4 regions of the Sinobacterium norvegicum genome follow, and region 1 is predicted to be linked to each of the others. Evidence: predicted binding sites of a transcription regulator. Region 1 holds the regulator's gene; each other region holds the start of a gene.
What was found. Region 1 encodes sigma-54, which starts transcription at its own class of promoters, with help from an activator protein. Its sites were predicted from a motif close to TGGCACANNNNTTGCNNT; they were not measured.
Positions count from the first base shown of each region.

Region 2: a site for sigma-54 is predicted at 3,540-3,557, ahead of L9P87_RS07400 (VPLPA-CTERM sorting domain-containing protein). Genes of this name have one in related genera too.
Region 3: a site for sigma-54 is predicted at 3,200-3,217, ahead of L9P87_RS00705 (ammonium transporter). Genes of this name have one in related genera too.
Region 4: a site for sigma-54 is predicted at 2,398-2,415, ahead of L9P87_RS00475 (VPLPA-CTERM sorting domain-containing protein). Genes of this name have one in related genera too.

Region 1 covers NZ_CAKLPX010000007.1:45,039-52,314, reverse strand. Annotated here, with positions in the region: gene L9P87_RS17310 (BolA family protein) at 1-128, opposite strand, end outside; gene L9P87_RS17305 (MlaC/ttg2D family ABC transporter substrate-binding protein) at 267-953, opposite strand; gene L9P87_RS17300 (KpsF/GutQ family sugar-phosphate isomerase) at 1,147-2,121, shown strand; gene lptC (LPS export ABC transporter periplasmic protein LptC) at 2,157-2,726, shown strand; gene lptA (lipopolysaccharide transport periplasmic protein LptA) at 2,716-3,348, shown strand; gene lptB (LPS export ABC transporter ATP-binding protein) at 3,349-4,074, shown strand; gene L9P87_RS17280 (RNA polymerase factor sigma-54) at 4,311-5,810, shown strand; gene hpf (ribosome hibernation-promoting factor, HPF/YfiA family) at 5,909-6,211, shown strand; gene ptsN (PTS IIA-like nitrogen regulatory protein PtsN) at 6,231-6,692, shown strand; gene rapZ (RNase adapter RapZ) at 6,716-7,276, shown strand, end outside.
Region 2 covers NZ_CAKLPX010000001.1:1,656,830-1,664,105, reverse strand. Annotated here, with positions in the region: gene L9P87_RS07405 (TonB-dependent receptor) at 1-2,209, opposite strand, end outside; gene L9P87_RS07400 (VPLPA-CTERM sorting domain-containing protein) at 2,661-3,380, opposite strand; gene L9P87_RS07395 (MGMT family protein) at 3,909-4,220, opposite strand; gene L9P87_RS07390 (DUF3302 domain-containing protein) at 4,305-4,700, shown strand; gene L9P87_RS07385 (HlyD family secretion protein) at 4,700-5,659, shown strand; gene L9P87_RS07380 (urate hydroxylase PuuD) at 5,850-7,040, opposite strand; gene guaD (guanine deaminase) at 7,123-7,276, opposite strand, start outside.
Region 3 covers NZ_CAKLPX010000001.1:156,029-163,304, forward strand. Annotated here, with positions in the region: gene L9P87_RS00695 (penicillin acylase family protein) at 1-2,008, opposite strand, end outside; gene L9P87_RS00700 (phytanoyl-CoA dioxygenase family protein) at 2,179-3,048, opposite strand; gene L9P87_RS00705 (ammonium transporter) at 3,437-4,648, shown strand; gene L9P87_RS00710 (DUF6122 family protein) at 4,918-5,220, shown strand; gene L9P87_RS00715 (SDR family oxidoreductase) at 5,334-5,999, shown strand; gene L9P87_RS00720 (tRNA (adenine(22)-N(1))-methyltransferase TrmK) at 6,139-6,873, shown strand; gene L9P87_RS00725 (NAD(P)H-dependent amine dehydrogenase family protein) at 6,863-7,276, opposite strand, start outside.
Region 4 covers NZ_CAKLPX010000001.1:87,321-94,596, reverse strand. Annotated here, with positions in the region: gene L9P87_RS00485 (TonB-dependent receptor) at 1-1,591, shown strand, start outside; tRNA gene L9P87_RS00480 (tRNA-Leu) at 1,842-1,928, opposite strand; gene L9P87_RS00475 (VPLPA-CTERM sorting domain-containing protein) at 2,562-3,122, shown strand; gene L9P87_RS00470 (helix-turn-helix domain-containing protein) at 3,287-4,465, shown strand; gene L9P87_RS00465 (hypothetical protein) at 4,575-5,873, shown strand; gene L9P87_RS00460 (alpha/beta fold hydrolase) at 5,879-6,793, shown strand; gene L9P87_RS00455 (PQQ-dependent dehydrogenase, methanol/ethanol family) at 6,805-7,276, shown strand, end outside.

The DNA of each region.
Region 1 (7,276 bases):
ACGCGGCTGACACCTTCGAAAATATCACCAACAATTGTAATATCGATATGGCTGCCGTTGACATTGACTGTTGCCTGAGTGCCTGCGAGCTGCTGCTCTAATAGTTGCTGTATCTCTTGAGCCTGCATGGATATACCTAAAAAAGATTTAATACGGAATAATTGTGCCGCATTCTAGACAATTTACCCCCACATTGCGAGCTGAGGAAGCTGAAATCCTGCGCCACCAGTCAAACTTAAGCCCCCTGCACAACCAAGACCTACATGCTATGAGCCATCGACCTGCTGCGGCGTCACAGACCAATTATCAATGACGGCATCAATATCGCCATTGTAGGTTCTTACTGCGCTGGCAAACTGCTGTTGATAGACACTGCCTAGGTTAATAGATTCGATGACCACATTGCGTAATTTCCAATCGCCTTTCTTGCTCGGCCGCATCTTATACTGAACGCGGTAAGGCGTCGGTGTATCATTGTGGATAAGCTGAACTACATCGACAGACTGCCTATCCAGCACCTGTTGATGCTGTTCGGAAGTCAATGCTAAGACCTCTATTTTATTACCACCAAACCCCAGCAAACCCTTGGCATAGGTATGAATTAAGCCATCTTTAAACTTATGGTTAAAGCGTCTGACTCGGTCGACAAATTGCTTTTTCTCTGCTTTGGTAGCCAAACTTCGGTAGGCCGCTGAGCTGCCATACTTACCCATTACATTGCGAGAGAAACTGGTGAAATCGACCACAGGGTCCAATATTCTTTCGATTGAATTATAGAAACGCTCGGGGTCCTGCTCGAAATACTGCTGGGCCAGCGTAATCTCACCAATCACCTCTTCACTTACCTGCGCGATCACTTTTTCAGGCCCCGGCGTCTCAGCCCCTTGGGCAGCAACCGTCACAGAGCCCATAACCAGTAAAACAGCCAGCCAGCGATACAGGTTTAACAACATCGAACACCTTCCAACACAGTAATTTTATTCACCTCAGTATACCCCCTCTTTAAACAACCCACACCCCCCGTATTAACGGTTGATAAAGAACATGTTTAACCACAAAAAATAACCACTAAAAACTTGTTCTGTACTCAGCTATCGGCTTTGATTAACATGCTCAAACTATTCGCCCTACTCTAAGGTCTAACCTATGACGACCCAGCCTCTTTTTATTCAGTCTGCGCTACGCACTATCGACCTCGAGCAACAGGCGATCAACGACCTTAAAAGCAGCCTCGATGAAAATTTCGACAAAGCCTGCCACTTCATGCTGCAGGCCAAAGGCCGTATTGTAGTGACCGGCATGGGTAAATCGGGGCATATTGGCAATAAGATTGCAGCCACCCTAGCCAGCACAGGCAGCCCGGCCTTTTTCGTCCACCCAGGAGAGGCCAGCCATGGCGACTTGGGTATGATTACCAAGGATGACGTGGTACTAGCGCTGTCCAACTCCGGTAATACCGCCGAAATTGTCACCATCGTACCGCTGATCAAGCGTATGGGCGCACCACTGATTACCATTACCGGCAACCCGCAGTCACCGCTGTCGCAGGCCAGCGATGCCAACCTCAACGTCAGTATCGACAAAGAGGCCTGTCCACTGAATTTAGCTCCAACATCAAGCACTACCGCGGCACTGGTCATGGGAGACGCACTGGCTATTGCACTGCTCGAGGAGAAAGGCTTTACCGCCGACGACTTCGCTTTCTCTCACCCCGGTGGCACTCTGGGTAGACGCCTGCTGCTGAAAGTGTCTGACGCCATGGTCTATGGTGATGAAATCCCCCGCGTTTCAACCAATACCACGCTGAGTAAGGCGCTGGTTGAGATCAGCGAGAAACGCCTCGGCATGACCACTGTTGTCGACGAACAACAAAAAGTCGTTGGGGTCTTCACGGATGGTGATTTACGACGCAGCCTCGACAGCGAAATCGACATTCACCGAGCCACTATTGGCGAATTGATGAACCCAGGTTGCCAGACTGTCAGCCCCGACATGTTGGCGGCCAGTGCCTTGAAAATCATGGAGGACAACCAAATCACCTCTGTTGTTGTTGTCGACCAAGACGATAACCTAGCCGGTGTCGTCCATCTGCATGCACTATTACGAGCCGGTCTGGTATAATTTTGACACTATTAACACGTTACGGATGCTAGCCGGTGAGCAAACGATCGAGACAGGTACAACAATGGCTGGCCGCAGCCGCCACCGTCATTGGTGTCACTGCTGTTGCCTACTTCACCTCGCCGGATAACAATACCGGCGACCTGCTAGTGGCCGCCGTGATTAAAGCACCAGCATGGTATATCACCGAAGCCGATCACCGCAGTTTCGATGTCGACGGCAAGCTGGATACCCACTCGATTGCTGACAAAGCGATTCACTTCGATCACAGCGACACCTCTTTTGTGACTAACCCGGTCATCAAGAGTTACGAGGCCAGTGTGACAAAACAGATAGCCTCGGCAAAAAATGCTACGGTAAACCCTGATAAAACCGTACTATTAACCAACAATGTAGTGATTACCACCGGTAATACCGCTGCCGACAGTACCGTGCTGAACACTGAAATATTATTAATTAACACCGTACTCAATACCGCCGATACCAAAGAAGCGGTGACGATTACCCAGGCATCAGGCGTCACCAAGGCGACGGGGATGCACGCTGACTTCAACAAAGAATTTATTTCTCTACTCTCTGGAGTTCACTCTGTTTATGAGCCATAGCCCCCTAACAGCGATTGCGATTCTCTGCTCCTTGCTGACGGTCCAGCTGGCCCAGGCGCTGCCTACTGACCGCGAACAACCTATTCATATTCGCTCTGATCGCGCCGAGCGTGACGATAAGAATGCGATTACCACCTATATCGGTAATGTCGAACTCGACCAAGGCACGCTTCATATTGAAGCCGACAAAATTATCATCAACCAGGTCAACGGCGAATTATCCAAAATTCAGGCGCTGGGCAAACCGGCAAAATTGCAACAGCGCCCCGAAGAAAACAAGGCGATAGTCTATGCCCGCGGCGAAATCATCGACTATTATGCCGCCAAAGAGCTACTCGTTCTGACCCGCCAGGCCAGTATCGAACAGGATGGCACCCAGGTCGATAGCGAACAGATTGAATACCTCATGGCGGAAGAAATCGTCAAAGCCAAGGGCAACAAAGACCAACAAGAGGGCGATGGCCGCGTTCACGTAGTCCTCCCCCCCAGTAAAAAGAAGGCACCCGCCGCAGAGGTCACCCCGCCATCAGATAGAATACCGGACGAGGCCATACCCACCAGCGAGCCCGCGCCAGAGGCGCCAACTGACACTGACAGCACCGATAAAAGTGAGCAACCTTAGATGGCGACCCTGAAAGCCAACAATTTAGCCAAGGCCTATAAAAAACGTAAAATCATTCAAGATGTTTCATTGTCGATAGACAGCGGGCAAGTTGTCGGCCTACTCGGCCCCAACGGCGCCGGTAAGACCACTTGCTTTTACATGGTCGTCGGGATTGTGCCCCAGGATGCCGGCCAGGTGTGGATCAACGACACCAATATTTCCGCAGAACCTATGCACGGCCGGGCCAAACACGGGATTGGCTACCTGCCACAGGAAGCGTCAATTTTTCGCAAATTATCGGTGGAAAACAACCTGCTTGCGATACTCGAAACACGCCAGGATTTAAACAAGAAACAGCGTCATGCAAAAATGGAAGAGCTGCTACAAGAATTCCATATCACCCATATTCGTAAAAGCCTCGGCATGTCTCTCTCGGGAGGTGAAAGGCGCCGGGTAGAAATAGCGAGAGCGCTGGCCACAGAGCCTGAATTTATCCTGCTCGATGAGCCCTTTGCTGGCGTCGACCCCATCTCGGTTAACGAGATCAAAGGGATTGTTAATCACCTGAAGTCCAAAGGCATCGGGGTACTCATTACCGATCACAATGTCAGAGAGACCCTCGACATCTGTGACAAGGCCTATATCGTCAGCGAAGGCTATATTATTGCCGAGGGCACCGCAGAGACTATTTTGAGTAATCATCAGGTCCGCAAAGTCTATCTGGGTGAGCAATTCAAGCTCTAAACACAAAGGCTATTTTAAAGCTGGTCTAATGTTTGCTTGTCGTCGCGACTACCGATAAACTGACGCTGTATAAATTTGATAATAACTACTGCTTTTACAGAGTTACTGATGATTATAATGCCGGCCTTACTAGATTGCCGGCGGATATCCGGCTATTCAGAGAGCTCTTATTATTGCTATAACCGAAAATAGCAAACAGAGACTGATACGCGGTTCGCTTGGGAGAATCTGTCGCTGTGAAACAATCGCTGCAACTGAAAATGGGTCAGCAATTAACGATGACCCCGCAACTGCAACAGGCTATTCGCCTACTCCAGTTGTCAACGCTCGATTTACAACAAGAGATCCAGCAGGCTCTCGATTCCAACCCCATGCTCGAAGTCACCGAAGAGGAACATAACGCCTCACCGGAAAATAATTTAGAAGCCCTCAACCATACGACTGAGGGACCCGCCCAAATAGAAACAGCCAGCCCCGAAACGCCCGCCGATGCCGCTCAGTCTGATATCGATTGGTCAAACCCTGACAACATCCCCAAAGAGCTTCCCGTTGATACACAGTGGGATGATGTTTACCAGAACACCGGTGGTAGCGCAGGACCTGGCGGCGAAGACTTTGATATCGACAGCCGGAACAGTCAGGCCGAGGGCCTGCACGAGCATCTGTTATGGCAACTAAACCTCACTCCCATGTCCGACACCGATAGGGTGATTGGTCTCGCGGTTATCGATGCCATAGAGCCCTCTGGTTTTATGTCACTGAGTGCCGAGGAAATCCATCAAGGTTTTGAGGATGATCATCAGCTAGACATTGAACTCGACGAGGTAATGGCCGTACTGCATCGTATTCAGCAGTTTGACCCACCCGGTGTTGGCAGCCAAGATTTAAGAGAATGCCTGCTAATTCAGCTCAACCAATTACCCGAGTCCACCCCTTGGCTCAGTGACACCAAAAAAGTTGTCGAGCACTATTTACCGCTACTGGGCAACAAAGATTTTAATCAGCTAATGCGTAGAGCTCGCATCAAAGAGGCGCCACTGAAGGCCGTTATCAGCCTGATTCAAAGCCTTAACCCCCGTCCTGGTGATGACTTAGAGGCCAACAGCGCCGAATATATTGTCCCCGACGTCTACGTCCGCAAGGTCGATGAACACTGGCGAGTGGAGCTAAACCCCGATATCGCCCCCCGCATACGCATTAACAACGATTACGCCTCGCTAATCAAGCGGGCCGACAATAGCTCTGACAATACCTTTTTAAAAGACAATTTGCAGGAAGCACGCTGGTTCCTGAAAAGCTTGCAGAGTCGGAATGAAACACTGATGAAAGTTGCCAGCAAAATTGTCGAAATGCAGCAGGGTTTTCTCGACTACGGTGATGAGGCGATGAAGCCAATGGTCCTGCTCGACATCGCCGACGCCGTTGAAATGCATGAGTCTACGATCTCCAGGGTGACAACGCAGAAATACATGCACACCCCCCGGGGCATCTTCGAGCTGAAATACTTTTTTTCCAGCCACGTCAGCACCGAAAGTGGCGGCGAATGCTCATCGACGGCAATCCGCGCCATTATCAAAAAATTGGTGGCCGCCGAAAATCCTCGCAAGCCGCTCAGCGACAATGCAATGACCAAGCTGCTGGCAGAGCAAGGGATTAAGGTCGCCCGGCGGACAATCGCTAAGTACAGAGAATCCATGATGATTCCTCCCTCAAACGAACGCAAACAACTGGTCTAGACTATAGATAAGCCCGTCAAATATTGGGCGACAACCAAGATGCGGTATTCACACAGACAACAGGGCAATTACAGCCTGTAGCGACAGAGGATAAACATATGCAAATCCATATCAGCGGTCACCACGTCGATGTTACTGAAGCTTTACACGAATATGTCACCAATAAGTTTGGCCGTCTCAGTAGACACTCTGATAGTATTACCAACTCACATGTTACACTGACTGTTGAAAAAACCAGACACCGGGCCGATGCCACGATACACGTGACCGGCGCCGACATTGCCGCATCCTCGGAAGCGGCTGATATGTATGCCGCAATCGACTTGCTAACTGACAAGCTAGACCGTCAATTGCTGAAATACAAAGAAAAGCAAACCGCCAGTAATCATGGCTCCAGATAGCAAGACTTATTAAATTATCATGCAACTGCAAAATATTCTCACACTAGAACGCACCGTCTCAGGTGCGTCAGCCTCCTCCAAAAAACGCGTGCTAGAAATCATTGCAGAACATATCTGCAAGGATGTCAGCGCCTTTGATAACGAGGAGCTGTTTCAGCGTTTTAATGCAAGAGAAAAGCTCGGCAGCACCGGCATTGGCAAAGGCATTGCCATCCCCCACTGCAGAGTGCCCAACTGCCTGGGGATTACCGGCGCCTTATTCACCCTCGACAAACCCGTTGCGTTTGATGCCATCGATGATCAGCCTGTTGATATCTTGTTCGTGCTGATGGTTCCTGAGGAAGCCTGCGATGATCACCTTCAGGCCCTGTCAATGATGGCGGAATTGTTTAGCGCTGAAGATTATTGCCAAAGTCTGAGGGCAACCAACAGCAACCAAGAACTTTTTGATGCCGCCTTGCAGCCCATTGCAACAGGCTAACTGGATTACAAGATAGGGAAGCTATGAAACTAGTCGTCATCAGCGGACGCTCCGGCTCCGGCAAGAGTACAGCGCTTAATGTGTTAGAAGATGTCGGCTTTTACTGTATCGACAACCTACCCGCCTATCTATTGCCCGCCTTGATCAGTGAGGCGAGAGCCAACTCGTCCCCCGAACAAGAGATGCTTGCCGTCTGCATCGATGCCCGCAATAGCTCTCGTACGCTCTCTGAGTTTCCCACCCTTATTTCATCACTGCCGGAAGAAGTCGAGACCTCGGTTATCTATCTCGACGCCGACAACAACTCTCTAATTAAGCGTTTCAGTGAAACTCGTCGTAAGCACCCGTTGAGCAATCGCCACACCGCATTGCAGGAGGCAATTGAAGACGAGCGTGTGATTCTCGAGCCGATTGCTAATATCGCCGATTTAACCATCGACACCACCAAACTTAGCTATCACGAGTTACGTGATTTTATTCGCATTGAGGTCGCCGACCAAAACAGCGGCCAGATGACGCTGCAATTCCAGTCATTCGGCTTTAAAAAGGGCAGCCCCAACCATGCTGATATGGTGTTCGACCTG
Region 2 (7,276 bases), on a different contig from region 1:
AGCTGCTGCTGGCTGGGTCGTAAACATCGACTAAATATTCTTTATAATCCGCATCGGTATAGGCAAAACTCGCGGTTAAGCGCACACTTTCATGAGGGATTAAGGTGAATTCACCTTCGGCTCCCTGGATAACTGCCTTACCGGCATTCTCAACCGCTGGCAGGGGGATGCCAAGGGCGTCGGGTACTACGGTGGTGACCTGAATATCGGTGTAGTCGGTATAGTACAGCGCCATATTGGCACGGAGTAAGCCATCGAAGGCATCGGCCTTGAAACCGATTTCATAGTTGAGCACGTTTTCAGGCTCGAACTGACTCATGTCTTTCATGCCGGTGGCGGGGTTGACCTCGTTGCCGACCACCACGCCGCCGGATCTGAAGCCCTGGCTGACGGTGAGAAATGTCATGCCTTCTTCGAGATAAAGCGCGTCGAGAATGGCATCGGTGGCGCGCATTTTTAAGCTGATGCTAGGCGACCAAGCGCTGTCTTTACGGCTGTCTGAAGACTCGCCATAGGTGCCCACTTCACGATCTTCTAAGTTGCCATTACGGTTGGCATCATAACCATATTGCCATTGTGAAAAGGGCTGAGTACCCGACTCGCTGAAGAGGTGAGTCACGTTTTGCGTGGTGGTATCGATATAGTTTAAACAGCCACCCTGTGGGCAGTAAGTGCCGTTGCCAATACTCGGTAGGTAAACATTAGCCTCATGATAGGTTGTCTCACGTTCTTCTTCGGTATAGCGAATACCCAGCGTCAGTTCAGTCAGTTCGGTGATGTCAAAGCTAACCTGAGAGAAAACCGCCCAAGAGGTGTTGTCCGTTTCGCGCTCGGTCAAATCTGATTGCGCCAGCAGTGTCATATAATCCTGTGGCTGAGGATTGGTCTGGCTGCTGTCAGCAAAGGCAACATAACTTTGCAGCCAATCGTCATCGGCTCTTTCGATGGAGCCAAAGAGGCCAAGGGTGGCGTTGAGTCGGCCATCCATTGCGCTGCCGGTAAACTGAAATTCCTGTGTGTACTGATTAACCTCATTGCCAATTGGTTGAATGCGGCCAATCAGGGCGGCTGCACTACCGTCCAAGTCTTCGTCTGCTTTTTGCTCTACCTGGCGGAAGCCGGTAATAGACTTGAGGGCTAATGCGTAATCGGAGACATCAGAGAGATCCCAATCGACTGTAAGGCCAACCATTTTGGTATCCACCTCGTAAATACTCTGACGGAAAATACCATTGCTGTTATTAAGTTCGCTTCTAAATTGATCAGTGTCTAAGTCTTGACCGCTTTCCTTACAGTGTTCTTCTGCACTTTTCTGACTGTTGTTGTCATAAAATAATTCAAGTGAGGATTTGCTATAACCCTGATCGGCAAGCTCATCACCGTAGAAGTTACACTGTTGTCCCCGCGATTTTTGTCGAGTTTTTGTCGCCGCCATTAATAAATCGACGCGCAGCGTATCGGTCGCTTCCCAGCGGAATTGACCGATTCCCATCATTCTATCATCGTCGTTCCACAGTTTACCGTCTTCGAGGTTTTCCATGTAACCATCGTTCTTGGTTTGAGCGAGAGTAAAGCGCGATAGCAATGTGTCGTCGATCAGTGGCAGGTTGACGGTGCCAGAGACGTTTTGACGGCCGTGGTTGCCGATGGTGCCCTCAATATGGCCACCGAGTTCTTCATGGGGTTTTTTGGTGTTGATAACAATGGCGCCACCGGTGGTGTTCTTGCCAAATAACGTGCCCTGTGGGCCACGCAGTACCTGCATCGATTCAACATCGGCAGCATCGAGCAGCGCGCCGGGTGCGCGTGAAGAGTAAATACCGTCGATATAGGTACCAACGGCAGAGTCGACGGTGACCTTGGTTTCACGTTGACCGATACCGCGAATATATGGGTTGCTTTCGCCCTTGGTGCCGTTACCGCCGCCCCCCATGTTGAGGCCGGGAACAACACCTTCTAAATCCTTGACGCTGGAGATACCGAGAGATTTCAGCGATTCGCCGCTGAAGGCCGAGACAGTTACCGGCACTTCCTGCATCGATTCCTCACGTTTACGAGCGGTAACGACGACTTCCTCGAGGGCAAAGCCTTCTTTTTCTTGCGCGAAACTTGGGCTAATAATCAGTGACGAGGCAATCGCTACTGAAACGGCTAGGGTGTTAGGCAATAAATTGGCAGGTGCTAACAGCCGGTTACGTGACCGCGGCATAGGTTTCTCCGGTTATTTTTATTCTTGTATAAATTATTATTTTCGGCTTGTTATTTTTATTGGCCGTTATCTGTTGACGTTTATTTTATAAAATAAAACAGACGCAAAAGGCTACTAAGTTCGGAAATCTTTACAGCGGTGACACTGCAGGCCATGTTATGGCGTGGTCACTGACTGTTGCTGTTTAAAAAAATAATTACAGTGTCGTAAAATTTAACGCAAAGAATAGTGCGTTATCATGATCAATAATCAGATGCTGTCACCGGGCGGTGTTTGTCGTATGCAGAAGAAAAAACATTCGCAAGTGAGTCAGTAGGATGTTTGAATATTTGAGCATGCTTTCTATAGATAGGATAACGGATTAGGTTGAATAATAATGATATAAAAGAATAAAAAACGCGCATTACAGCGCGTTTTTTTAACATTAAATTTAGCGATTAGCCAAAATTAATTATGCAGCTTTACGACGACGACGGGCGATGCCGCCTAAGCCGACAAGGGCCGAGCCGAACAACCAAGCGGCACCAGGAACTGGAACAGGGTTGGCCAGATCGTTATAGAGACCCAGGTTGACGTCGTCTGGCAGTGCGGCGAAGCTGCCGGCAGGGTTCATAGTCAGTGTGTAGTCAACATCAGTCATAACATTGCCAACGAAAGGCGCGTTAATCGTCAGTGTTGAAGTCAGTGTTACTAAGCCGATATTGCTGGCGTCCATAATCTGGTTGCCGGCACCATCAGTTTTGATAGTAAACGGTAGCTCGCTGCCAACAGGGGCGTTTGAACATACGGTGTTACCGAAAACTGGTGGTGAGGTATCGGTACAGGCTGTGACGCGTGAGGTGGCACCGTCAGCATCAAAAACAAGACCTTGGCCGTCGAGGAAGGCTAGAGGGTCAAACTGGCCCCACACTACGTTTTCTGTGTTGGCGGTTAGTGTGGAACCGAAAGAAGTACTGCTGGTAGCCAGTGCAGTATTCATTACGAAGGCGCCATAGTTGGTTTCATCGTCAACCACGATGGTAGCAGTACCACCACCGCTCTGGCTGCCTGAAGAGCCGCCAGAGATGGTGCCGGCCAGCGATACGTCATAGTGAAGTACTACCTGGGCAGCGTTAACACCTGTTGAAGCAACTGCTGCTGCGACTGAAGCCGCAATCAATAATTTTTTCATGTTTATTATCCTTCGAGAAAACTCGATTTGGAAGGGCGTTGCGATCAATCTGCACTGCCCAAGCCTTGGTTTTTATTATTTCATTCCTTCAGGTTGTAATTCTTGCGCCTCCCTATGGTTGCAGCAGAAACAAGAAATTATTAGCCTGTATGCAGGATATAAACAATATTAGTGCCAAAATTATTTTATGATTAAAATTCAGTGGTTTAAATTGTTTTTGTGTTGTTATAATAGGGTGTTGGTCAGTGCTGGAGGAATCTTAATTGCGGGTTGTAAAAGGTTTCGTCGGCAGGGTTTTTACAATTGTAAAAATAGGAATTTATCACCCGCTAGTGACAAGTTTTGTTTTTTATAAAATGTAATGCGGATGGCTCTTTATCGCTGTCGCCGACTGGCGACATCGGTATTTTGGTAGGGAGGCGCGGTCTTGTAAGTGATTTCGACACTCTGTCTATTGTGTGACTTGGGTCACATAATAATCGCCGCATTTATTATCTTTCCTGCAAGAGTTTTTTGTAGGGCTGGGTGTCATTGTGGCTGCCAGCGCTTGCCCTGCCACAGCACGTTTTGGCTTTGAATGATTAGGCCTTCATCTTCGAGTAGTGCTTTTTGACGCCGATAGCCATCGCTGTCGAGGGGAAGGCTGATCTGTCCTCGACTGTTGATCACTCGGTGCCAGGGGATGGCTGAATTGGCCGGCAGCTTTTTTAATACCGCCCCGACGAGGCGGGCCTGGTTCGATAAACCGGCCAGCTGAGCAATGTCTCCGTAACTGGCGACGAAGCCTGCGGGGATAGCGGCAACAGTGGTCAAAATCTGCTGTTGGAATTGGCTGTTCATGGTATGCGATATTGGCGGCGGGTTGGGGAGATTGATTTTACATGAGTATTGAATACTATTCTGCTATTCTTTCAAGACTGTCAAATGAATATAAATCAACGGATTGGAGAGCTGGTCATGCTCAATTATTTCGCCCTTGGGGTGCTTATCTTTACCGTGCTGGTATTGTTCTACGGCATTATTGCCCTGCACGATATTCCCTATGAGATCGCCAAGCACCGAAATCACCCCCATCAGGATGCCATCCATGCCGCGGGTTGGGTCAGTTTATTTACTCTCCATGTGATTTGGCCATTCCTGTGGATATGGGCAACGATTTATCGTGAGGACCGGGGCTGGGGCTTTGGCCACCACAGTCAGCAGGCGCTGCCGACCCGAGTGGCGGAGTTGGAGCAACAGCTCGAGACATTACAGGGTGAGTTTGCACTGTTGACCGGGGTGAAGAACCCCGTGGCCGATGATTCGCGAGGTGAAGGGTAATGGAGTTATTGATTTTATTAACCTATACCGCCATCTGTATCGCCATCTTCAAAATATTCAAGATACCACTCAACAAATGGTCTGTGCCGACGGCCGGTCTCGGCGGTATTGTGCTGGTTGGGGTGATGGTGTTTGTGATGAACTACAACCACCCTTATTCGGAGATTACCCGTGAGTATTTTGTCACCGTGCCGATAGTGCCCGAGGTGCGTGGCAAGGTGTTGGTTGTTCATGCCGAGGCGGGTACCCGTTTAAATAAAGGCGACGTACTCTTTTCTATTGACCCCGAGCCATTTCAGAATGACGTAGATGATTTTCAGGCGCAGTATGACGCGGCAGAGGAAGATGCGCTGCGTGCCGAGGAGCTGTTCCGTAAGAAGTTGGGCAGTGAACGTGATGCGCAGTTATACCGTTCACAAGCCGATAGCTTAGCGGCGAAGCTTGAGAACGCTGTTCGAGACCTTGGTAAAACGGTGGTCGAGGCGCCGACGGATGGTTATGTGGTACAGGTGGCGGTGAGGCCGGGTGTGATGGCAGTTCCCCTGCCAGTGCGTCCGGTGATGGTGTTTTTGCCGGAAGAAGAGATGTATTTAGTCGGCTGGTATCGTCAAAATAATCTGATGCGTTTGCAAATAGGTAATGAGGCCGAGGTCGCTTTTGATGCGTTGCCGGGCCAGGTTTTTGGCGGTGAAATTCTTGCCGTATCGCCGGCTATGCGTCAGGGGCAGGTACAGGCCAGTGGCGATTTAATCGACCCCAGTTCTGCCCCTCAACCGGGCCGCATACCGGTTATTATTAAGATTACCGACCCCGCCTTCGACCCCTATCGCCAGCTGATGGTGGGTGGTGCCTACGCACAAAGTGCCATCTACACCGAGCACGCGGTACATGTGGCTATTATCCGACGGGTAATACTGCGAGTCAGCTCTTGGTTGAATTATATATTCCCCTTCCATTAACGCTGAAAGCTATTAAAAAGCCCCCGAAGACGTGGTCTTCGGGGGCTTTTTAATGCCCAGTAATAAAGCGCAGGCATAAAAAAAGCGGGCTGGATAAGCCCGCTGAAGGTCGCGGTTCGCGATATTACACCTGCATCAGTGTTTGGTTGGCGAGTCTGCCAAGGCTGGCAACTCGCTCAGGGGCAGTAGCTTAGTCGATGTTGGCGCCTTGGCTGATCCAGGTCGCCAGGCTTGCACGCTCTTCGTCGGTCATCTGGGTCATGTTGCCCAGAGGCATATCGTGGGTATTGATGGCACGGGCTTGAATTCGTGGTGCCCACTTCTTAATCAGCGCTGGTTGGTCGAGTTTAACGCCACCCTGTGCCGTCGGCATCAGTGTCGGTGCGTCGGAGTGACAGGCGACACAGCGCTGCTCGATAATGGTGTTAACACTGGCAAAGCTGACCTTGGGCGTGCCGGCGTCTACTGCAGCGGGAGGCTTGGGTGCGATCACCACTAACAAGGCGATGAACAGAGCAGCAGAGAAAACAATAATACTCGGCTTCTGAATACCACGGTGCTTGAGGATAAAATAGTGACGCGCAAAGGCCGTAATGGTGCAGATAGCGGCGAGGATTAACCAGCCATACTGGTGACCGTAGGTCATCGGATAGTGGTTGCTAATCATGATGAAAATCAGTGGCAGTGTGGCATAGGTGTTGTGAGTCGAGCGGAATTTCGCCTTGGCACCAAACTTAGGGTCTGGCGCTGATCCTTCGGTGACGGCGGCAACCAGGGCGCGCTGAGCAGGCATAATGGCGTTGAACACGTTACCGGCCATGACGGTACCGATGAGTGCGCCGACGTGCATATAGGCGCCACGATCACTGAATATCAGGCTGAGGCCATAGGCCATGGCGGTGATGTAAACAAGACAAATAATGCCAAAGGTGAGGCCGTAGTTGGCCAGCGGGGTGCGGCACAGCAATTCATAGAGTACAAAGCTGCCGAATAGACTGGTTAGGCCAATGGCAATGGCAGTGCCTTGGCTGATATCGGCCTTAGAGGTGTCGATCAGATAGGTATCGGCACCGAGATAAAACATAATGCTCATCAGCAGTATACCGGTCAGCCAGGTGGTATAGGCCTCCCACTTAAACCAATGCAGCGTCTCGGGCATTTTTTCAGGTGCTAATTTGTACTTGGCTACCTCGTAAAAACCACCGCCGTGGATGGCCCACAGGTCGCCGCCAATACCCTTGTCTTTTTTCCACTGCGGTGGATTCTCTAGATTGTTATCCAACCAGACGAAATAAAATGAGGCGCCAATCCAGGCAACGCCGGTAATAACGTGCAAGAAGCGCACGATAAGATTCATAGAATCAATGATGTAAGCATCCATAGAGGTCTCTACCCTTAAGTGTTAACAGTACGGCTGTCGAAGCCCGTTGTTGCCCGCAGACAGCGGGCTTATTGTTTTAAAATCAGTGGTTGTGGTTACAGTGTTTGTCACCGCAGCGTTGTTTTTTGTATTGAGCCTCACCCATGATATAGGTGGCGCTGACGGTACGATCATCGCCGAGCATGGCCAGTACAAACAGTTGTTCTTCTAAGTTACGCGCCCGGTCGACTCGGAAA
Region 3 (7,276 bases), on a different contig from region 1:
GGGCTGCACGGGTATTCGCGATGACTGTCGCATCGCCACTGTTCATGGTATTGGGTGTGGTCACTGGGTAGGCGGGGTCGAAATCGTTCTGCCAGAAGCCGGCTTCTCGGTCGAGTTCAGCCCACAGGCCAATAAACAGCGCGTGGCCGACACTGTCGACATCGGATTCACGGTCCCAATCATCGAGTATCTGACAAGCGTGCTCTGCGTCAGCCGCCTCGCTGCCCCAATCGGCGCTGGTGGTGTTAGCGCAAACATCGAGCACGCCATCGAGAATCAATTCGGCGGCGTGATTTCGGCTGCCAAACATAATGTCTCTGACATTTTCGTTGGTAAATTTATCGCCGCCAGCCAGGCCGTCGTTATCGTCGAGTCGGTCTTGTAGTTGTACAAAGGCCAAGCGTGTGCGGGTCGATTGCTCAACTTCTTCGTTACCGATAATTGGCGAGAAGCCGGTCAGCAGGCTGTCGGGGTTGCTCAGCCAGTAGCTGTCGTTAGAGTTGGCAGCATAGTCGCGGTTTTGTAACACCGGTAGCTGACTCACCCCCATGACGCCATCGGCGGGAGAGTCTGCATCGGTGGCCCACTCACAGCTTGGGTCTGAGCCATCGAGAGTGGGGTAGCCTTCATCGGTCAACGAGGGGGCTGCCAGTCCTTTGACGCAGTTGTCGAAATGCCATTGGGTGATGCCGGGACGGGTGCTGATATCGCCATACATTGAGTTACCCTCACGGTCGACGGCAATGGTATTGGTCCATGGGTTGCCCATCTTTGCGGCAGCCTCGGTAACCTCATCCAGGTTCTCTGCCTGGCCCATACCGCGCCAAGTATCGAAGCCCCACGTGTTGTAGAGGTTGACGTCGCGAACAGTAAACACCGACTTCAAAATAGTTGGCCAACCTTCGAGTAGATCGCTGACGCCACCGAGATCGACAATCGGGCCATAGTGGGAGAAGTACAGCGTCTTTTCGACGGTCTCGATACTGCCATCGTCACGGACCTGTTCAGCAGTAACCTGTTCGCTGGTAATGTCGCGATAGATGTCGGCACCGGCATCATCCTGACCATAGACATATTGCATTGGGTTGTCAGGGTTGAGTTGCAGCTCGAAGAAGCTGAAACGACGACCGGTTGACACCGTGTGTGTCCAGGCGATGTCCTTGTTAAAGCCGATGTTAATCAGTGGGAAACCGTGCAGCGAGGCGCCCATGACATCGTATTCGCCATCGATGGTCAGGTGGGCCATATACCAGCGCAGGCGTCCAGACCATGGGAAGTGAGGGTTGCCGAGTAGCAAGCCACTGCCATTTTCGGTGACGTTGCCGCCGAGGGCATAAGCGTTGCTGCCCATCTGTTCAGGCTTGGGCATGTCGAAGGCATCGGTATTGAGGGCAAGTTGTTGAAACAGGTCGGCCATTGGGGCGTTGGCGACGCTCTCTGCCGGGCCGTTGACCGCCGAGATAAAGGGCGCGAGCGGGCCAGTACTGGCACGGATCAATAGCTTGTGCAGTGCCTTGTAGTTATCTAGCTGGTTGAGTGGTCGCACCCAGGGCTCGCCCTGACAGCTGCCGGCAATATTGTCGACGCCGGTATCCTCTATGTAGCGGTTGATACCCAGGGTATAGCCATCCATTACATCACGGGCATCCTGGTCCAGCTTGTCGATAAAGTTGCTTTGAATATTGGTATCGCTGTTGTAGTAGCGGTAGACAAAGTCTTCGTTGATATTGCCATCCAAATAACGGGCAGACTCGCCGTTGGCGCGCACGACTTCCTCCATCAATACGCAGAGGTTTTGCTTGGCGTATTGGTAGCCATAGCCGTAGCCCAGGCTGCCCCAGTCTTCGGCGTTGATGTGCGGGATGCCGTGTTCGGTTTCGGTGATGTCGGCACTGTAGAGAGCCGTACCGAACTCAGGGGCTGAGTCGTTGACGTCAGAATCACTGTCGTTGGAGCAGCCGGAGAGCGCCACGGCAAAAACCGCGGCACTAAGGAGTTTCATTTTCATTGTTATGCCTTGTAAAACTATTGCGTCGTACGCTTTTATTGTTAGCCACTTGGTCAAAAATGGCTGTAAGTTTACAGTTTAAACATACGTCCGTCATAAATCCATAGGCCGCTGTCACAAAGGCTGTCAAAAAGTGTTTTGGGTGCCATCGCTCTGTTCTGCGACGGCTATCAAAAGGTATTGGGGTAGTCCTGCCAGTAGTATTGGAGGTGTTGGTTTTTCCAGTCCTTATAAATGTTTGACCAATCGAGGTCGTCGATACGCCAGCCGTGATGAGGCTCGAGGTTGAGTGACCACAGCGGTGCCCCGTAATCACAGAATCGGGTATCGATGCTCAGCCTTGCCGCCGATTGGGCGGTGTTTGGCTCGGCCTTATGGACGCAGCACGAATGGAAGATAATCACGTCGCCTTGGCTAACGTCTGAGGTGTGCCAAAGAGTCTCGTCATCATAAATTTCACATTGTATGCCGCCAACCCCCTGCGCCTCAAAGACAGGTCTGACACCTTTTTTATGGGAGTGGGGCAATAGCTTGAGTCGGCCCATTTCAGTGGTGACATCGTGCAATGCCACCCACATGCCAGCCATGGTTTCTCCCGCTTGATGTGAGTGGGCGTCTTGATGGGGCGGCGTTTCATAGCCGATTTTTTTCGGTGTTGCCATCCGCGCCATTTTCATCGGGTAGACAAAGGGCTTGTCGCCGGCAACGATCTGCATTAACTGGTGCAGATCCGCTTGATGGAAGAAATCGTGAAACGCTTCCATCGACTGGATTTTTGGGTAGAGCTGATCCCAGATGGGGTCGGTCTCGAAAAACGGTTCACCGCCCAGTGCCGGTAGCCCGGTCTGCGGGTCGAGCACAATGTGGGGGGAGAGTGCGTCCAAAAACTGCAGCATTAGCTGCTGACACTTTTGCTTGTCGACATGGTTTTGAAAATAGAGATAGCCGTAATGTTGGAAGCGCTGCTGCAATAATACTGCGTCTTCATCACTGCGGGAGACGACGAGTGGCTGATTTTGGATCTGCAAAGTGTTCGGCAAAATAGTGTCCGTCATTTATAGCGTTGTTAATTCGCCCAGTATAAGGACAAAAGCCGAGGGTCACAAACGCATCCGCTGAGCGGTGTCGATGGCTAACTAACGGAATTGTTTTGTTGCTGTAATTAAAATCGCACTAATTGAAGGCTTTTTTTGGCACGGAAAATGCTTTATATCTGTGCGTAAACGGGCGGAATGCTCTATTAAAAACAATTAAAGCGTAATAAGTGCCTCAAATAAGAGCGGCGCACCGATAGAAGAGAGTAAAAGCGACAATAGTCCGTTTTTTTAACGAGACTGTCACCCATTGGTCGATAGGTTGGATTGATGGTGGTGCTTTATAATGGTGCGTAGTGCAACGGTTTGGTGCAAAGCTAAGGGTGGAAATATTTTGGATATTACTAGTGCAGTAGAATCGTTGGTATCGAGCAGCAATACCTATTTTATTTTAATGGGCGCGATCATGGTCTTTGCCATGCACGCAGGTTTTGCCTTCTTGGAAGTCGGTACTGTCCGTCTCAAAAACCAAGTGAACGCCCTGGTTAAAATCATGACTGACTTTGGTGTCTCTGCCATCGTCTACTTCTTTGTTGGTTACTGGGTTGCTTATGATGTGACCTTTTTCCAGGGGGCGCCAGCACTGGCCGAAAACAATGGCTATGAACTGGTTAAGTTTTTCTTCCTGATGACCTTTGCCGCTGCCATCCCGGCCATTATCTCCGGTGGTGTGGCTGAGCGAGCCCGTTTTTATCCAATGCTGATCGCCTCGGCCATTGTGGTAGGCCTGGTCTACCCCTTCTTCGAAGGCATTATTTGGAACGGTAACTTTGGCTTCCAGGATTGGCTTGAGGCCACTTTTGGCGCGCCATTTAATGATTTTGCCGGCTCTGTTGTCGTACACGGTGTCGGTGGTTGGATTGCCCTGTCTGCCGTCATTGTCCTGGGTATGCGACGTGGCCGTGAGCGCGATGGCCGTCTGATTGCCTTCGCCCCCTCCAACATTCCCTTCCTTGGTTTGGGTGCCTGGATTCTCTGTATCGGTTGGTTCGGCTTTAACGTGATGTCGGCTCAGACCTTAGACGGTATCAGCGGTCTGGTGGCGGTTAACTCATTAATGGCCATGGTCGGCGGCATTATTGCGTCGATGATTGCCGGTCGCAAAGACCCTGGTTTTATTCATAACGGTCCACTGGCCGGTTTGGTTGCAGTCTGTGCTGGCTCTAACTTAATGCACCCCATTGGTGCCTTGGCCACCGGTTTGGTTGCTGGCGTGTTATTCGTCATGATGTTCTCTTACATTCAAAACAAGCTACACCGTGTCGATGATGTGCTGGGTGTGTGGCCACTGCACGGTGTGTGTGGCGCCTGGGGCGGCATTGCAGCGGGTATTTTTGGCCTTGAGTCTTTCGGTGGTATGGGCGGTGTTACCTTTATGAGCCAGTTGGTTGGTACCTTGGCCGGCATTGGCTTCGCCGTTGTGGCAGGCTTTGTGGTTTATTTTGTGATCGATAAGGTCGTCGGTATACGCCTGAGCGAGGAAGAGGAGTATATGGGTGCTGACCTGGCGGTTCATAAGATCAGCGCGGTGAATAAAAGCAAATAAAGTGTGACATAGGTCACGCGATGTGGGAGATCTCTCACGTTGCGTGACCGTTATGTCTAATGGCATATAAACCTGGTTAAGCCATAATTAAGACGTACCAAGGAGGTACGTGCTAATACGGATGTTGGCGATGACTAGGGATGTTACGAAAGCCGCAGATGCGGCTTTTTTTATGGCTGATTTTTACTGTCGGCTCTTTGATTAATCCTGTTCGATCAGTAGGGTAGGCACTTTTTCTGCTCGCTTCAGGGGGTCTTGTTATCCACTTAATATTACATGCACTGGTGCCGCTGATTGTTGCCGTGTTGTTTTTTCGCCGCGATTGGAAAAAGGCCTACCTGATCATGATGGCCACCATGATTGTCGATGTTGATCATCTGTTGGCGACACCTATTTATGACCCGCTGCGCTGCAGTATCGGTTTTCATCCGCTACATCAAACTGTGCCTATGCTGTTGTATGCCGTCGCCTGTTTTATCCCTAAGTTGCGGTACGTCGGTATAGGCTTGGTCATTCACATGGCGCTCGACGCTATCGACTGTCAGTGGACTAACGGCATCTGGATGATGTAACCCGTTTTTGTTGATAGGCCCCTGCTGTGCGTCATATCACCCCGCCAGGCTTCACAGCCTCGGCCAGACGTTATATTCTGGCCAGATATGAACAGAGGATCAGGATTAACCCCATGACTCAGACAGTGTTAATCACCGGTGCCGCCAGTGGTATTGGTTTGGCTATGACGCAACAATACTTGGCACAGGGCAATCAGGTGACGGCCTGTTGCCGTAGTAGCAGCGATGCATTGGCCGCTCTCGACTGTGAGGTGGTTACCGATGTCGATGTGACGCAGCCGGAATCGGTCGACCGGTTAAAAAGTAAGTTGGCGGGGCGCAGCATTGATATTCTGATCAATTGTGCCGGCTTGTTGACGAATGAGAGCCTCGACGATCTGTGTTTTAATCGCATTCAGACCCAGTGGGAAGTTAACGCCCTTGGCCCGTTGCGAATGACCGAGGCGCTGCTGCCCTGTCTTAATGAGGGCAGTAAAATAGCAATGATTACCAGTCGTATGGGTTCTATTGGCGACAACACCTCGGGTTCACGTTACGGTTATCGCATGTCGAAGGCAGCACTCAATGCCGCCAGCAAGAGCCTGGCCGAGGACTTAAAACCCTGCGGAATAAGCGTTGCCATTCTGCATCCGGGCCTGGTATCGACAAGAATGATCGGTTTCAGCGGTGATATTTCGCCAGCAGAAGCAGCGCAGCGTTTGATGGTGCGTATCGAACAATTGGACTTGACCAATACCGGCACTTTTTGGCACTCCAACGGTGATGTTTTACCCTGGTAGCAGATGGTAACAATATTGCTGTCGACTACTACCGCCCTTGGGGCGGAGGAGTGTGTCGGCTCGGTAGAGGGCCGGCGGCGCTGGGGTTTGCCGGGCCGAGGGTTTATAATGCTCGCTCCATCCTCATCGACGCCATGTTATGCCCACCGATATATCCTCGCAGTTTGTTGCCATCAGCGCGCCAAAACTGACGCCGCGACTGGCTGAAATTCATCGTCAATTAGTCGATAATCAAGCGCAGCAGCAGTATCACAGTGTCTGGGATTGTTGCTGCGACCACGGCTACCTTGGCTTTAATCTCGTCGCCAGTGCCTTGTTTCAGCGCTGTTATTTCGTCGATCAAATCCCCCATATCACCGAGGAATTATTAACGGTTTTACAGCGCCATGGCGGCGACAGTTACCGGGTCATTACCGCCGATGTGGGCGAGCTACATTTCGATGGCAGCATCAAACACTGCGTGATCATCGCCGGTGTGGGTGGTCGAGCAATTATTGAGATGTTGCAGGGCATTCAAAAAAATAATGCGGCCGCCGAACTCGATTTTATACTCTGCGCCACCAATTATGTCTACGATTTGCGCCGATACCTCGGGCAGCAGCGGATGTCGCTGGTAGAGGAGGTTATTGTCGAGGACCGGGGGCGTCAGTATGAGTGTCTTTACTTGCGCGGGACACCTGTGGCAGGCGCATCAATAATCAGCCCTGTCGGTGCAATGTGGCAGGCTGACAACGCCATGCACAGACGCTATCAGGCGAAACTGTTAAAGCACTACCGCCAGCAGCAACGCAGCCAGGACAGTGAGTCGCTGCGTCAGACCATTGTCTATTACCAGCACTGCTTTGGCGCCGATTGGAACGAGGTTACGACTTAGGGCGATAGAGTCCCTTGCCAGTGATTTTGGCTAAGTCTAACGCCGCCACCATGCCCAGGGGGTGGTTGACGACGGCAGGAATGGCGTTGACGATGGCTGTCGCCGTCTGAATAACGCCGGCGACAGCATGATCGCCGTTTTTGTCTTCCATCTCCATGCTGATTTCCATTTTCGGCTCGCCCTCAATAATCACCTTATAACCCTTGCCATGGGGCCAGGCTGGGGCTACATCGTCACAGAGGCGGGTGATGTGCTCGAGTACGATGGCATCGCGGCCATCGATGACACCACGGACCTCGAAACGCATGGCGCCAGTGGTGCCTTTTTTGAACACACCCATGGCGTTTTCAATATCATCTTCCAGAGGTAATCGCTGGTGCACCTCATAAACGCGGTCGAGTTC
Region 4 (7,276 bases), on a different contig from region 1:
ATACTATGGCAACGTCGCCCCCTCCAACGAAGTGCTCAACAAGGGCATGTCTTTGGAGTGGAGCAAAGAGTTAAAAAATGAAATCACTCTTACCTGGCTTAATGCTTATAGACAGTATGAATCAACCAGTGGTTACGATGGCGACCTTTCACCGTTTGATGCCGTCGAAATGGCCGCAGACGTTGGCCTTGACCAGTTCACCTCTGAGTTCCGTATTGCCTCAGCGTCGGGTGAATTCCTCGAATACCAGGCCGGTTTGTTTTATTACCAGCAAGACATGGATACCGATGACACCTTCGACTTACACGCCAATGGCGCCGTCGGCGATGGCGACCCCGGTACACAAGACCCGCTGGCATTCTTTACCGATGGCACCACCAACTACGGCTACAACAATCATCAAACAACCAGCTATTCAGCCTTTGGTCAGATGACGTTAAACCTGACCGAGACCGTCAGCCTGACCGCAGGTCTGCGCTGGAATAAGGAAACCAAAGACCGTGAAGGCTCGCAGATCTCCTGTCCTTTTTATGATATCGCCAGCCTCGGTGGAGCTTCAAACCCACCCGGGGTCAGCTGCCCTCAAAAAGGCCCCTACGATCAGTTAGCACAGGACTACAATGATTGGTACACATCAATTGGCAGTGGATTACCTCCTGTTTTTGTTGATACCCCACCTGTCAGTGGTCCACCAAGCTATCAAAACCAGTCACGAACAACGACCAACTGGACACCCTCTATCAACGTCAAATGGCATGTTACTGATGACGCCATGCTTTATGCCTCATTCAGCAGAGGTTATAAATCAGGAGGCTTTAACCAATTAAGAACCGCCTCTGACACCGTTGGTGAAGTCATTCCCGGTTTCTCTTCGATCTCACTGGATACCAACAACCCCAACAATGAATTTAAAGATGAAGAGTCAACCAACTATGAACTAGGGATGAAATCAACGTGGTTAAATCGCCGTCTGGCATTTAACACCTCTCTCTACTGGACCGATTACGACGAGTTCCAGGCGCAAACCTTCGAAGGCGGTACTGTTCTGGTGCAGAATGCTGGCTCTATGCAAGCAAAGGGTGTTGAGTTTGATATCACCTACTTAGCCCATCAGTATTTAACCGTTGGCTTAAGCTCTGCCTACAACCGAGCCACCTACGGTGACTACAAAAATGCCCCTGCCACCGTACAGCAGATTGTTGATAACGGCATAGGTTACTCGCAAGACTTAACAGGCCAGCAAATTGATAATGCACCCAAGTGGACGGCAAGCAGCTTTGCCCAGTCCGATTTCCCCATTTTTGATACCAGCCTAAATGGCTTTGCCCGCTTAGAATATAACTATACGAGCTCTTACTATTTAGACACCGACCTCGATGACAATTTAATTCAGGATGATGCCGGTATTATCAATGCTCGCCTGGGTATTGCTAACGCGGACGATACATGGGGTATTACTATCTGGGGTAAAAACCTGAGCGATGAAGCCGTCTACGTAATGGGCACTGATCTACCTGTTTACGGTGGCTACATGGGCGCCCTGGCCCCACCAAGAACCTACGGAACAACTTTCCGCTACCACTACCAGTAAAACTCTACATTTCTCTCTAAAAGCCCTGGACGGTCCCTCCCGTTTAGGGCTTTTTTTTATCCCTGTTTTTTCGATTGCAGCACTCACCCTCAGAGCGCTAATCGGCTTGCCCTGCCACCGCAGAACCCCGCGTTGACACCCAAGCCAAGGCACACGACTTATGAGTGACAAAGATCGTCCTGCAATATCAACAGGCATAAAAAAACCCAGTAAATCTTACGATTTACTGGGTTTTTGAATTTGTTCCAAGTGGTGCCCGAGAACGGACTTGAACCGTTACGATCTTACGATCGGGAGATTTTAAGTCTCCTGTGTCTACCAATTCCACCACTCGGGCATCGAGCTTCAAACACACACATGTTTGCTTGGAATGCCGCGTAATATATAGAAACCACATGCCTTGAGCAAGCGAGTTTGTGGATTTTTTTAAGTTATTTTCAATGATCTGGCCAAATCGACCAATAATGCAGCAACAGCCCCGAATTTTCTGGCCATTGCCGCTGCCACAGCTAAATAAAACCTGTACAAGTCTCCGACATCACACCGTGTCACCTCGGAGTGCGACTGCGACAATACGCATGCAAAAAGGGAATAAACGGTACACTATTATACCCGTCAGTAATTTCAGCCTCTGTCTTGATTTTTTGCGCCGTGCAGCTACAAATTATTGTCATAATACGACGGCTGCCACGCACCGATTTGTGACCCCCCTCACAGTTTTCCCCGGGTCGACAATATTTACACTCACCCACTCTGTTGACCTACCAAGTGACCGATTTACTCTGTTCCGCTAGCCCTTAGCCCTATGGCACGGCTTTTGCAATTATCCTCGTCAAGCTAACAAGAGTAGTAAATCGTTAGTCTACAGAGTTAGGGATAATGTAGTTGGAAGTAATAATGGTATACCTCCAGTCCCGAATTAATAAAGAACTAAGCAACAGCGTTATATTGCTGAATTCGAGGGATAATAATGAAAAAAACAACCTTACTAGTGTGCGCAGCAGCGATGACGGCAAGTTCGTTAGCGGGCGCCGCAAGTTTTGATTTCGTCAAGGGTAGCGGTGGTTATCACGACTCCCTGAACTTTGTTGCCAGTGACGGCGTGCTGGGCGTTAACGTCACGCCGGTGAACGGCAGCAAGGTTAGCTGGACAACTCAGGGCTTAGGTCGTGGCACTAACGGCTTCAACTACCTCATGGCCGGTGGTGAAGGTCTGACGTTTAACTTTACCTCTGCTGTTGATATCGGCCAGGTGAATATGGAGTCCTACGGTAGCTCAAACGTCAGCTGGACCGATGCCAACGGCTTGACCGGTAGCATTGGCTCAGTCCAGGGTAAAACCGGCGGTCAGTTGAATACCATCACGCTGAGCAACATCACCAGCATGACGTTTACCGCCAATAACAACTACAGCATGATTGCCGGCTTCGACGATGTCTTTGCGACATCACAGGTACCTGTACCTGCAGCGGCTTGGTTATTTGGCTCTGCGTTAATCGGCCTGGCCGGCATCGCCAAAAAGCGCCGCTAGGCAACAGGATTTATCAGTTAACCGTCATCGTTGCGATGGCGGTTAATCGCCTCTCCTCCTTCCTACCATGGTTATCATTACTGTTTGCTAACAAAGGCGTTGTTTACTGACTGACAGGCAAGTGCTGAAATAGCGGCCTATAACAGTAAGATGATAGTGATTTGATGTTCTCCCTCTCTAATATTGCCCTGCTCGGTGCCTCCCAAGGCTTGATGCTACTACTGGCACTGCTGACGATTAACTTTGGCAACCAACGCGCCAATCGTGTATTGGCGGCATTTATTGGTGTGCTCAGCCTCCGCCTTTTTGTCATCGCCTTCGAATACCTGCCCGAGGGACAATATCTCCCGCACCAGCAACTGTTTTCCCTGCTGCACCTCAGCTACTGCATTGGCCCGCTACTCTATTTTTATGTACGCCTGTTGGTGCAACCGAACTATCAGTTTCACTGGCAGCAGTGGCTGCACTTTGCCCCTGTTTTAATTGCCGCTCTGGCCCTCAGCCCCGGCGGCCCTATTATCGATATCGACACCGCTGATTACGATCGCTACTCGGCATTGCCGGAGTTGATACAAAGTCGCGTAGCCTTGGCCACCATGCCACTGTTTGCCACCTTGGTGATTTATTCCTTGCTGTCGCTGGCCACCCTGCGCCCTTATCAGGCGGCAATTAAAAACCAATTTTCATCGCTGGAGTCGATTAATCTCAACTGGCTGAAAGTGCTGGTGTGGATCTGCCTTGTGACGGCGCTGATCAGTTTGCTAGCACTGTTGCTGCGAGCCATAGGCTTCAACGTTATTGGCCCCCGGGCCTTTTACTCGGTCTTACTCAGCGTCTGTCTGATCTATTATATTGGCCTGATGGGGCTGCGACAGCCCCGGGTCTTCGATCAGGACCAGCGCCAGCCGGCAACAGTGAGCCCCACTGACAACAATCAGTCCAGACCTGATACCGTGACCAAAGAAACCGAAAAATACGCTAAATCCGGCCTCGACCAACAGCGTATTGATACACTCTGGCGCAATCTCGACACCCTGATGATAGAACAGCAGCCTTTCCTGACCGCCGGCATAAAACTGGCCGAGCTGGCCGAGCAATTAGCCACTCGCCCCAACTATTTAAGCCAGGTAATCAACTCCAAGGCGGACGAGAGCTTTTTCGACTATATCAACCGGCACCGCATCGAAGCGGCCTGCGAAATGCTATTAACACAGCCCAACAGCAGCATAGGTGATATTGCACTCAGCACCGGTTTCAACAGCCAAAACGTCTTTAACAACCATTTTAAGAAACGCACAGGGCAAACCCCCAGCCATTATAGAAAAACGCACAAAGCCGCATAAACAAAGGGTCTTAATCTTTAATCGCCTTCACATGCGCTGGTTTAAGTTGCTTAAAACAGGCTATGTTAACCTCACAGATTAAAACAATAAGATTTCTCTTGGGGCGGTTATGATTGACAGAGCGTTTTACTTCGGCCTGATTGGCTTGATGATTTCCAGCAACATCAGCGTCGCCGATACACCACTTGACGGTGAAGCACTGTATCGCGATGTCGAACACTTTGCCGGCCTCGGCGAACACCGTACCGGCAGTCAGCAGGATATAGACACCAGCCAGTGGCTGGCCGACTCGCTGACAGACGCAGGCTTTGCCGTGCAGCAGCAACCCTTCGCACTGCAGCAGTTTTTTCCCGAGCAACAGCAACTGACTATTGGCAAGCAACACATTGCCGTCTTCCCGCACTGGTTCCCGCAACCGACCAGGGGCAAACTGTCCGCCACCATAGTGCCGATGAGTGACGATGATTTAAACGGCCATATTGCCTATCTTTCGCCACAGCAAGCTGGCCAATGGTACCGCCTGCAACCGGCGGAGCTCGCCAAGGCCGCGGCAGAAAAAGGCGCCCTGGCCCTGATTATCAGCCCCGACCATCCCTCCGGTGAAATATACGCCACCAATGCCAACGCTGAGAGCCGACAAACACCGACAGCCATACCAACGGTGATTACCGCGCTGGCTGATGCCACCACCATCGAACAGGCCATCGCTGCAAAAACAACGGTTGAGCTGATCAGCACCGGCAGCCGCCGCGCCACCACCGCCTACAATGTCATTGGTCGCTACCCGGCAACACCCATAGCCGACGCCCCCTGGGCCGTTATTTCAACGCCTACCAGCGGCTGGTTTCAAACCGCCGGCGAGCGCGGCAGCGGTGTCGCTCTGTGGCTGGGCATGGCGCGCTACGCCAGCCAGCAGCCCCAGCATATTAACTGGTTATTTATTGCCAACAGCGGCCATGAACTGGACTTTATGGGCACAGAACACAGCCTTGCCCTGGCGCCACCAGCTGAGCAGGTTTCACTGTGGCTTCACCTCGGCGCCTCCATCGGTGCCCGCCAGTGGCAGCAAGACGGTGACCAGCTGACGCCGCTGAACACCGTCCATCAATACAACCACCTCTACGCCGACAGCGCTGTGATGGCCCTTACTCAGCAGAGCTTTGCCGACGTGCCCGACCTCGATATTCTTCCGGCCAGCCAGTTAAACCGCGGCCACTCCGAACTTGGCTCCATCATTAATCTCGGTTACAAGGCCAGCGGCTTTGTTGGCAGTCATCGATTTTTTCACAGCCCCGGCGACACCCCCAAAGTCACCTCAACCGAACTGTTAGCCCCCTATGGCCACGCCGCTGAAAAGCTGATCCAGCAACTGAATCAATCGCCACTCTTACCCTCTACAACAAAGTGATTACCATGCTGAAAAAAATACTCCTGTCACTGGCGATTCTAATTGCCGTCTTCACCGGTCTTATCATCTATGCACTGCAAGACAACCCCGCCCGAGCGACGATTGGCGAGGCTCGATACGCCGACCACAATGGTTTTCAACTGCAGTATTTTGTCAGCGGTGACGACCGTGCTGGGACGGTTATTCTGCAGGCCAGCTACGCCCGCTCCGGCTCCGATTTCAACGAACTCGTCGGCGACTTAAACAAGGCCGGCTACCGCACACTGATTATGCAGGCCAGAGGCATCGATGGCTCGGAGCTGCCATCACTGCAGGCGACGCTGTTTGACTATGCCGATGATTTGGCCGTCATTCTCGAACAAGAGCAACTGACACAGCCGATGACCTTGATCGGCCACGCCTACGGCAACCGCGTCGCCCGCGCCTTTGCCAGCCGCTACCCACAACAGGCAAAATCATTAGTCTTGCTGGCCGCCGGTGACGATGCGCCGCCGCCAGAAACCCGCAATGCCATCTTCAAAATTCTACTCAACGTGGTTCCCGACAGCAGCCGTATCGAAGCCTTAGAACTGGCCTTTTTCGCCCCGATGAATCCACCGGTCGACTACTGGATTCGCGGCTGGTATCCCAAGGCAGGCCTGGCCCAGGGTAACGCCACCGCAACCACACCAGCTGAACAGTGGATCGATGGTGGCAGCGCCTCCATTCTCATCCTACAACCACGCTTTGACGCCGCCGCCGCCGAGGGAGCGGCGAAGTTAAAACGTCTACACCCTGAGCGTGTCACCGTTGTTGAACTCGACACCGCAGGCCACGCCATCTTGCCGGAACAGCCAGACGAAGTCAGCCGTCTCGTACTCGGTCACCTGGCAAAGTATCAGACAACCGTCATCAGCCAATCGACACAGTCACAACAATAACCGGAGCCGTCATGCAGCTATTGAAACTTAGCGCCGGGCTACTACTCGGCGCCATTACCCTAGCCAGCTTTGCCGCCGGTAATATTGACCAGCAGCGGGCTGAGAGTGCCGATACTGATCAAAACAACTGGCTATTACATGGCCGTGACTATGCCGAACAGCGCCATAGCCCGCTGACACAGATCAACGCCGACAGCATTGATGACTTAGCCCTGGTCTGGTCCTTCGATGACATCACCAACCGCGCCTTAGAAGCCACACCGATTGTGGTCGATGGCGTGATGTACCTCAGTGGTACCTGGAGCATGGTCTACGCCCTCGACGCCAAGAGCGGTGAGCTACTGTGGCAATACGACCCAAAGGTACCAAAGGAAATGGCCATCAAGGCTTGCTGTGACGTGGTTAACCGCGGCGTCGCCGTCTGGGATGGCAAGGTCTATATCGGCAGCCTCGATGGCCGCCTGATCGCCATCGATGCCGCCA